Linked DNA regions of Variovorax sp. PBL-E5. The protein of the gene in region 1 binds, or shares a complex with, the protein of each later gene. Links are inferred from orthologs where the notes say so. Each region holds a gene or a part of one and is shown in the gene's direction. Other genes may lie near its edges. The genes, in order: WDLP6_RS13380, dnaN and holA.

Region 1 (3,152 bases):
GCCTGGGCTGCGAGAGCGTCCAGCCTGCCGCTCAAGACGCCCGATGAGGCGCTGATCTTGGCCAGCATTGTCGAAAAGGAGACAGGCAAGGCCAATGACCGTGCCGAGATCGCAGCGGTCTTCGTCAATCGCCTGCGTGCGGGGATGCCTTTGCAGACCGATCCGTCGGTGATCTATGGCCTCGGCACGCGCTTCGACGGCAACCTGCACAAGAAGGATCTCCAGACCGACACGCCGTGGAACACCTATCTGCGCGGCGGCCTGCCGCCGACGCCGATCTCGATGCCCGGCAAGGCGGCGCTGCTGGCGGCGGTGCAGCCGGCGCAGAGCAGCTCGCTCTATTTCGTGTCGCGCGGTGACGGTTCGAGCCAGTTCAGCAACTCGCTCGACGAGCACAACCGCGCGGTGAATCGTTATCAGCGGGGCGGCGACCCCAGCCAGCGGAGCGGCCAATGAAGGGATTGTTCCTGACGCTCGAGGGCATCGACGGCGCCGGCAAGTCGAGTCACATCGATGCGCTTGAAGCGCTGTTCAAGGCCGAAGGCCGGCAGGTCACGCGCACGCGCGAGCCGGGCGGCACGCCGATCGCCGAGATCCTGCGCACGATGATTCTGGAGCAGCCGATGGACCCGCTGACCGAATCGCTGCTCGTCTTCGCGGCCCGTCGCGATCACGTGGTGCGGGTCATCGAACCCGCGCTGGCGCGCGGCGACGTCGTGCTGTGCGACCGCTTCACCGACGCCACCTTCGCCTACCAGGGCGCGGGCCGAGGCTTCGACACGGCCGTGTTGTCGATGCTCGAAGAATGGGTGCAGGGAGGAGGGCGCAGCGCCGGACCCGAGGCCTTGCTGCAGCCCGACGTCACGCTCTGGTTCGATCTGGCGCCGGAGCTGGCGGCCGAGCGGCTGGCCGGTGCGCGGCTGCCGGACAAGTTCGAGTCGCAGCCTGTCGAATTCTTCCGGCAGGTCGCGGCCGGCTATGCCCAACGGGCCGCAGAGACATCGCGTTTCCTTCGGATCGATGCGAGCCAGTCGCGCGATCAGGTCTGGCAACAGGTCGAGGCTGCCCTGGCCGGGCGCGGCGTGGTCGCGTCGCGGATCGGGAGGGCATCATGAACGCGTCCGCCCTGTCGCCGTGGTTGCGCGAGCCGCTGGTCGAACTGCTGCGTCAGCGCGGCCATGCCTGGCTGCTGCAAGGCCCTTCCGGCCTGGGGCAATACGAACTCGGCCTGGCGCTCGCAGCGGCCTGGCTGTGCGAGCAACGGGACGAGGAAACGGGCGAGGGCGCCTGCGGCCACTGCCCCAGCTGCCATGCGATCCAGGTGCGCACGCACGCCGATCTCTGCATGCTCATGCCCGAGGTGGCCATGCAGGAACTGGGCTGGCCGCTCGACGAAAAGGCCCAGGCCGACATCGACGACAAGAAGCGCAAGCCCAGCCGAGAGATCCGCGTCGAAGCGATGCGCGATGCGGTCGGCTTCGCACAGCGCACCAGCGGGCGAGGGCGAGGGAAGGTCGTGCTGGTCTATCCGGCCGAGCGCATGAACACCGTCACCGCGAACACGCTGCTGAAGACGCTCGAAGAGCCGGTCGGCGATGTGCGTTTCGTGCTCGCCACGGAGGCCGCGTGGCAACTGCTGCCGACGATCCGCAGCCGTTGTCTGGGGTTCACCTTGCCGTGGCCTGCGAGCGAGGAAGCGCGGGACTGGCTGGTGGCACAAGGCGTGCCGCCAGCGGATGCGCTCGGCTTGCTGCGCAGTGCCGGCGGCCGGCCCAGCGATGCGCTGCGATTGGCGGGCCAGGGACAATCGCCCAAGGCCTGGGCCTTGCTGCCCAAGGCCATGTCGCGCGGCGATGCGAGCGCCCTGGCGGACCATGCGCCATCGCAGGCCATCGGTGTGCTGCAGAAGCTGTGCCATGACCTGATGGCGGCGGGCAATGGCGCCGCGCCGCGCTTCTTCGAAGCCGCGGATCTGCCGCCAGCCCCTTCGCGGGTTGCGCTGGCCCGCTGGTCGAAGTCGCTCGCAAACGCGGCAAAAACCGCAGAACATCCGTTCAATGCAGGGCTGATGCTCGAGGCGCTTGTGAGCGAAGCGCGAACCACCCTAAACTCGGCGGGTCGTCGCCCATGAACACACCTGCACCACCCACGCCCCCCGCACCCGCCCGGCCCAGCGTCATTCAGCTGGCCATCAAGGAAAAAGGGGCTCTCTATGCAGCGTACATCCCGCTGTTCGCCGAGGGTGGGATCTTCATCCCGACCTCGCGCGAGTACCGCCTCGGCGACGATGTCTACGTGCTGCTCACCCTGCCTGAAGATCCACAGCGTTATCCGGTGGCCGGCAAGGTCGCCTGGATCACGCCGGCGCGCGCCGCTGGCAATCGTGCACCGGGTGTCGGCATCCGTTTCCCGGCCGACGAGAAGTCACGCCAGCTCAAGGCCCGGATCGAAGAGGCGCTGGGCGGCACGATGGCGTCCGACCGCCCAACACAAACTATTTGACTCGCCCCCAGGCTTGCCCACTTCGTGTGGCCGCCAACCCCCCTGCCGGGGGCGATACCGGCGGACCGGCTGAGCCGGATCCGCAGTATCTCTGAACTGGGGTGCGGGCACTAAACCACGATGTTCACCGATTCCCACTGTCACCTTACTTTTCCCGAGTTTGCGGATCAGATGCCGCAGATCCGTGCCGCAATGGCGGCGGCGCAAGTCGATCGGGCGCTGTGCATCTGCACGACGCTCGAGGAATTCGGCGACGTGCAATCGTTGGCGGCGCGCTATGACAATTTCTGGGCCAGCGTCGGCGTGCATCCAGACAACGAGGACATCGCCGAGCCGACCGTGGCCGATCTGGTCCGGCGCGCGGCGCTGCCCAAGGTGATCGCGATCGGCGAAACCGGGCTGGACTACTACCAGATGGAGGAGCGAAAGGGCGGCCGAAGCATCGCGGACATGGAATGGCAACGCGACCGGTTCCGGGTGCACATTCGCGCTGCGCAAGAGACGCGCAAGCCGCTCGTGATTCACACGCGGGACGCTTCAGCCGACACACTGGCGATCCTCAGGGAGGAGGGCGAGGACGGTGCGGGCCGCGCGGCCGGCGGCGTCTTCCATTGCTTCACCGAAACCGCGGAGGTGGCGCGTGCGGCCCT
Region 2 (2,978 bases), 2.7 Mb from region 1 along the record:
AGATGCGCGTCGCGATCCTGATCAACAAGGCACGCGTCGAAAGCGTCGAGATGCCCGAGGAAGTGGCCTTCTTCGTGGCGAAGAACGTGCGCTCCAACGTGCGCGAGCTCGAAGGCGCGCTGCGCAAGATCCTTGCGTACTCGCGCTTCAACCAGAAGGACATCTCGATCGCGCTCGCGCGCGAAGCGCTGCGCGACCTGCTCTCGATCCAGAACCGGCAGATCTCGGTCGAGAACATCCAGAAAACGGTGGCCGACTACTACAAGATCAAGGTCGCCGACATGTACTCGAAGAAGCGTCCTGCTTCGATTGCACGACCGCGCCAGATCGCCATGTACCTGGCCAAGGAGCTGACCCAGAAAAGCCTGCCCGAGATCGGCGAGCTCTTCGGCGGCCGCGACCACACCACCGTGCTGCACGCCGTGCGCAAGATCTCGGGCGAGCGCCAGCAGCTCACCGAACTCAACCAGCAGTTGCACGTGCTCGAACAGACGCTCAAGGGCTGACGAATGACTGTCATCGCAGATTCGCATCGGCCTGTCAAAGGACAACTCTGGGGACAGTTCCGGCACAAGAAGGACCTTGTCCACAGCCGCGGCGTGAAGGCCGAAGTTGTGCGCCTCGGCACGACAGCACCGAAGCACGGCTGCGCACAGCCGGCCGACTGCAGCAACTCCCTGTCACGAAAGCGGAAAATCGCCCTGTCCACAGCAGGGAGCGTCCCTTATCTACTACTACTAAGTTGAATTAAAGAAATAAGGAAGAGGTAAGACATGATCGTATTGAAGGCAACTCAAGACAAAGTCCTCGCAGCGCTGCAGTCGGTGGCAGGGATCGTGGAACGGCGCCATACGCTGCCGATCCTGGCCAACGTGCTCATTCGCAAGACCGGCGGCCAGCTGCAGCTCACCACGAGCGACCTCGAAATCCAGATCCGTACCCAGGCCGAGCTCGGCGGCGATGAAGGCAGCTTCACGACCACCGTGGGTGCTCGCAAGCTCATCGACATTCTGCGCACGATGCCGTCCGACCAGACCGTGAGCCTCGAGTCGAGCGCGAACAAGCTGGTGCTCAAGGGCGGCAAGAGCCGCTTCACGCTGCAGTCGCTGCCGGCCGAGGACTTTCCGCTGGTGCAGGAGTCGGCCAATTTCGGCCCGGTTTTCAGCGTGCCGCAGAAGACGCTCAAGGACCTGCTCAGCCAGGTCTCGTTCGCGATGGCAGTGCACGACATCCGTTACTACCTCAACGGCATCCTGTTCGTCGCCGAAGGCAAGCAGCTGAGCCTCGTGGCCACCGATGGCCATCGTCTGGCTTTTGCTTCTGCAACGCTCGACGTCGAAGTGCCGCGCCAGGAAGTCATCCTGCCGCGCAAGACCGTGCTCGAGATGCAGCGCCTGCTGTCGGACGCCGAAGGCGCGATCGAAATGCAGTTCGCGAACAACCAGGCCAAGTTCAGCTTCGGTGGCATGGAGTTCGTCACCAAGCTGGTCGAAGGCAAGTTCCCCGACTACAACCGCGTGATTCCCAAGAACCACAAGAACAGCGTGACGCTGGGCCGCGCGCCGTTGCTGGCGAGCCTTCAGCGCACGGCAATCCTGACCAGCGAGAAGTTCAAGGGCGTGCGGCTCAACATCGAGCCCGGTACCTTGCGCATCGCGTCCAACAACGCCGAGCAGGAAGAAGCGCAGGACGAACTCGACATCGACTACGGCGGCGATGCGATCGAGATCGGCTTCAACGTGACCTATCTGATCGATGCGCTCGCCAACATGGGCCAGGAAATGGTGAAGCTGGAGCTGGCCGATTCCAACAGCTCGGTGCTGATGACAGTGCCCGAGAACGCGTCGTTCAAGTACGTTGTGATGCCAATGAGGATTTAGCACACCCCGGCTTGCCTCACTTCGTGGGGCCGCCCACCCCCTTGCAGGGGTAATACCGGCGGACCGGCTGAGCCGGATCCGCGGTATTTCTGGAAATGAAGAGAGAACGCCGGTGAGCCGAGTCCCTGAGAGAAAGATCCTGATGAGTGAAGAAAACAAGCCGGAAGTGCCGCACACCGAGCCGGTCTACACGCCTGAAATCGACAACGCGATTCCGATCGAAGTGACACCGGCCGCGGACAATTCCTATGGTGAAGGTGCCATCACGATCCTCGAGGGCCTGGAGGCGGTGCGCAAGCGCCCGGGCATGTACATCGGCGACACCTCCGACGGCACCGGCCTGCATCACCTCGTGTTCGAAGTGGTCGACAACTCGATCGACGAGGCGCTCGCAGGTTATTGCGACGACATCGTGGTTACCATCCACACCGATAACTCGGTGTCCGTCACCGACAACGGCCGCGGCATTCCGACCGGCGTCAAGATGGACGACAAGCACGAGCCCAAGCGCTCGGCGTCCGAGATCGCGCTGACCGAGTTGCATGCAGGTGGCAAGTTCAACCAGAACAGCTACAAAGTCTCGGGCGGTCTGCACGGCGTCGGTGTGAGCTGCGTCAACGCGCTCAGCAAGATGCTGCGGCTCACCGTGCGTCGCGACGGCAAGGTGCATACGCTGGAGTTCAGTAAGGGCTTCGTGCAGAACCGCATCGTCGAGACCGTCAACGGCGTCGAAGTCTCGCCAATGAAGATCACGGGCGAAACCGAAAAACGCGGCACCGAAGTGCACTTCCTGCCCGATGATGAGATCTTCAAGGAAAACGCAGATTTCCATTACGAGATCCTCAGCAAACGCCTGCGCGAGTTGAGCTTCCTCAACAATGGCGTGCGCATCCGCCTGCTTGATGAGCGCACCGGCAAGGAAGATGATTTTTCCGGTGCTGGCGGCGTCAAGGGCTTCGTCGAATTCATCAACAAGGGCAAGACCGTCCTGCACCCCAACGTGTTCTACGCGATGGGCGAGAAGCCGGCCGACACCTACGGCGGCATTCCAGGCACGCACATCGGCGTCGAGGTCGCGATGCAGTGGAACAGTGGCTA
Region 3 (3,054 bases), 2.5 Mb from region 1 along the record:
AACGCGCTCGAAGGCTTCAAGCCCGCGGCGCCGCACGCCGGCGACCGCGCCGCCGTGCATGAAGGCTTCGGCATCCTGCTGCGCTGCCTCTATCCGGCCACGCCGCACATCACGCACCAGCTCTGGCAGCAGCTCGGCTACGACGGCGAATGGGGCGATCTGCTCGATGCGCCCTGGCCCACAGTCGACGTTGATGCACTGGCGCAGGACGAGATCGAGCTGATGCTGCAGGTCAACGGCAAGCTGCGCGGTTCGGTGCGCGTGCCGGCGGGTGCGTCCAAGCAGGAGATCGAGAAGATCGCGCTGGCCAGCGAGGCCTTCACCAAGCATTCCGACGGCGCCGCGGTCAAGCGCGTCATCGTCGTGCCCGGGCGGCTGGTCAACGTGGTGGTATGAAAAGCATGAACACACGCCATCCGCTGCCGCGCCGCGGCTTCCTGCTCGCCGCAGCGCTTTCCGTCACGGTGGCGGGCTGCGGCTTCGAACTGCGCAAGGCACCCGTCTTCCCGTTCAAGACCCTGGTCGTGCAGGGCAGCTCGGCCTTCACGAACAGCGTGCGGCGCAATCTGCGCGCGGCCGGCAACGTGGAGCTGCTGCCTGCCGACCAGGCCGCCAAGGCCGATGCGGTGCTCGAGATCCTGGCCGAGAACCGCGAGCAGCTCGTCACCTCGACCAACTCCGCCGGCCAGGTGCGCGAAATCCAGTTGCGCCTGACGGTGCGCTTCCGGCTGCGCGGCCAGGCCGGCAAGGAACTGCTCGCGCCGACCGCCATCACGCAGACGCGCGACATCACCTACAACGAGACCGCTGCGCTCGCGAAGGCCAGCGAGACCGAGCTGCTGTACGTCGACATGCAGAACGACATCGCCCAGCAGATGATGCGCCGTCTCGCGGCGGTCAAGGCCAGCTGATGCAACTGGGCGCCGCACAGCTGGAAGCCCATTTGCAGCGCGGCCTCCAGCCGCTCTACGTGATCCATGGCGACGAGCCGCTGCTCGCGCAGGAGGCGGCCGATGCGATCCGCGCCGCAGCGCGCCTGCAGGGTTACACCGAACGCAGTTCGTACACCGTGGCCGGCGCGCATTTCGACTGGAGCGCGGTGCTCGCGGCGGGCGGCTCGCTGAGCCTGTTCGCCGACCGGCAGATCGTCGAGATCCGCATCCCCTCGGGCAAGCCGGGCAAGGACGGCAGTGTCGCGCTGCAGCAGATCGCCGAGTCGGCGCCGGGCAACGACAGCACCCTCACGCTGGTCATGCTGCCGCGCCTGGACAAGGCGACCCGCACCGGCGCCTGGTTCTCGGCGCTCGAGAGCCGCGGCGTCAGCCTGCAGGTCGAGACCGTCGAGCGCGCCGCGCTGCCGCCATGGATCGCGCAGCGGCTCGCGCAACAGGGCCAGCGGGTGAAGGGCGGCGAGGAGGGCCAGCGCACGCTGCAGTTCTTCGCCGACCGGGTCGAAGGCAACCTGCTGGCCGCGCACCAGGAGATCCAGAAGCTCGCGCTGCTGCATCCGCCGGGCGAATTGAGCTGGGAGCAGGTCGAAGGCGCGGTCAACAACGTCGCGCGCTACGACGTGTTCAAGCTGTCCGAGGCGGTGCTCGCCGGCCAGCCGCAGCGCGTCGCGCGCATGCTCGACGGCCTGCAGGCCGAAGGCGAGGCCGAGGTGCTGGTGCACTACACCCTGGCCGAGGACATCCGCGCGCTCAAGCGCGTGAAGGACGCCATGGCCGCCGGCCGGCCGTTGCCGATGGCGCTGCGCGAGAACCGCATCTGGGGCCCGCGCGAGCGCGCCTTCGAGCGCGTGCTGCCGCGGCTGGACGACCGCCTGCTCGTGCGGCTGCTGCGCGCCGCGCACGTGGTGGACGGCATCGTCAAGGGCCTGAAGCAGCCGGACTGGCCGGCCAGCGGCTGGCAGGCGCTGCAGCGGCTGGCGCTGATGCTGTGCCGTGCCTGCGCGGCGCCCGCGCGCGGCTGATCGCGCCACCGGCGGCGCCGGTTCTTGTTTTGCGAACGCAGCGTTTCCGCGCGTTCTTCGCGTGCGGACCTTCGCATGGGAAAATGCGGCCATGAACGCGTTCAACGTCAGCGAACACATGCAGACCCTCGGCCTGCAGGCCAAGGCGGCCTCGGCCCTCATGGCACGGGCCGACGCCGCCACCAAGAGCAAGGCCCTGCGCGCGCTCGCGCGTCGCCTGCGCGACAACGCCGCCGCGCTGGCGCCGGCCAATGCGCGCGATGTCGAGCGTGCCACCGCCGCCGGCCTGTCGGCGCCGATGGTCGATCGCCTCAAGCTCACGCCCAAGGCCATCGAGACGGTCGCCCTCGGCTGCGAGCAGTTGGCCGCCATGCCCGACGTGATCGGCGAAATCATCGGCATGCGCCAGCAGCCCAGCGGCATCCGGGTCGGCCAGATGCGGGTGCCGATCGGCGTCTTCGGCATGATCTACGAGAGCCGGCCCAACGTGACCATCGAGGCCGCGAGCCTGGCCATCAAGAGCGGCAACGCGGCCATCCTGCGCGGCGGCTCGGAAGCGATCGAGTCGAACAAGGCGCTGGCCCGGCTGGTGTCCGAATCGCTGGCCGAGGCAGGCCTGCCGGTCGAGGCGGTGCAGCTGGTGCAGACCACCGACCGCGAAGCCGTCGGCCAGCTGATCGCGATGCCCCAGTTCGTCGACGTGATCATCCCGCGCGGCGGCAAGGGGTTGATCGAACGCATCAGCCGCGATGCCAAGGTGCCGGTCATCAAGCACCTGGACGGCAACTGCCACGTCTACGTGGACGACACGGCCGAGCTCGGCATGGCGGTGAACATCGTCGACAACGCCAAGACACAGAAATACAGCCCCTGCAACGCGGCCGAAGGGCTGCTGGTCGCGGCCTCGATCGCCGACCGCTTCCTGCCGGAGATCGGCGCGATCTTCGCGGCCAAGGGCGTGGAGATGCGCTGCGATCCTGCCGCCGCGCGGATCCTGCGCGCTGCCGGCGCGCTGCCGGCGGGCGCGGCGGTCGTCGACGCGGTGGCGTCCGACTGGTCGGAGGAATACCTGGCCGCGGTCA

Evidence for each region.
Region 2: the proteins of WDLP6_RS13380 (region 1) and dnaN are in contact, whole or in part, in a cryo-EM structure (PDB 8GIZ), measured with the Escherichia coli proteins. The link is inferred for Variovorax sp. PBL-E5 from one-to-one orthologs.
Region 3: the proteins of WDLP6_RS13380 (region 1) and holA are in contact, whole or in part, in a cryo-EM structure (PDB 8GIZ), measured with the Escherichia coli proteins. The link is inferred for Variovorax sp. PBL-E5 from one-to-one orthologs.

What each region holds. Positions count from the first base shown.
Region 1 is NZ_LR594671.1:2,740,778-2,743,929, reverse strand. The notes cover bases 122-3,121. They hold WDLP6_RS13380 (DNA polymerase III subunit delta'), read left to right. Parts: upstream 122-1,111; coding sequence 1,112-2,131; downstream 2,132-3,121. Other genes in these bases: WDLP6_RS13370 (TatD family hydrolase), read left to right, coding at 2,623-3,121; WDLP6_RS13375 (PilZ domain-containing protein), read left to right, coding at 2,128-2,502; tmk (dTMP kinase), read left to right, coding at 453-1,115; mltG (endolytic transglycosylase MltG), read left to right, coding at 122-456. In the rest of the region: more of mltG, read left to right, coding at 1-121; more of WDLP6_RS13370, read left to right, coding at 3,122-3,152. UniProt on the Escherichia coli protein: Part of the beta sliding clamp loading complex, which hydrolyzes ATP to load the beta clamp onto primed DNA to form the DNA replication pre-initiation complex.
Region 2 is NZ_LR594671.1:875-3,852, forward strand. What follows is about bases 1-2,826. They hold dnaN (DNA polymerase III subunit beta), read left to right. Parts: upstream 1-773; coding sequence 774-1,880; downstream 1,881-2,826. Other genes in these bases: gyrB (DNA topoisomerase (ATP-hydrolyzing) subunit B), read left to right, coding at 2,020-2,826. Outside these bases: more of gyrB, read left to right, coding at 2,827-2,978. UniProt on the Escherichia coli protein: Confers DNA tethering and processivity to DNA polymerases and other proteins. Acts as a clamp, forming a ring around DNA (a reaction catalyzed by the clamp-loading complex) which diffuses in an ATP-independent manner freely and bidirectionally along dsDNA.
Region 3 is NZ_LR594671.1:5,237,587-5,240,640, reverse strand. Bases 40-2,941 are described here. They hold holA (DNA polymerase III subunit delta), read left to right. Parts: upstream 40-910; coding sequence 911-1,972; downstream 1,973-2,941. Other genes in these bases: WDLP6_RS25520 (glutamate-5-semialdehyde dehydrogenase), read left to right, coding at 2,064-2,941; WDLP6_RS25530 (LPS-assembly lipoprotein LptE), read left to right, coding at 402-911; leuS (leucine--tRNA ligase), read left to right, coding at 40-396. Outside these bases: more of leuS, read left to right, coding at 1-39; more of WDLP6_RS25520, read left to right, coding at 2,942-3,054. UniProt on the Escherichia coli protein: Part of the beta sliding clamp loading complex, which hydrolyzes ATP to load the beta clamp onto primed DNA to form the DNA replication pre-initiation complex.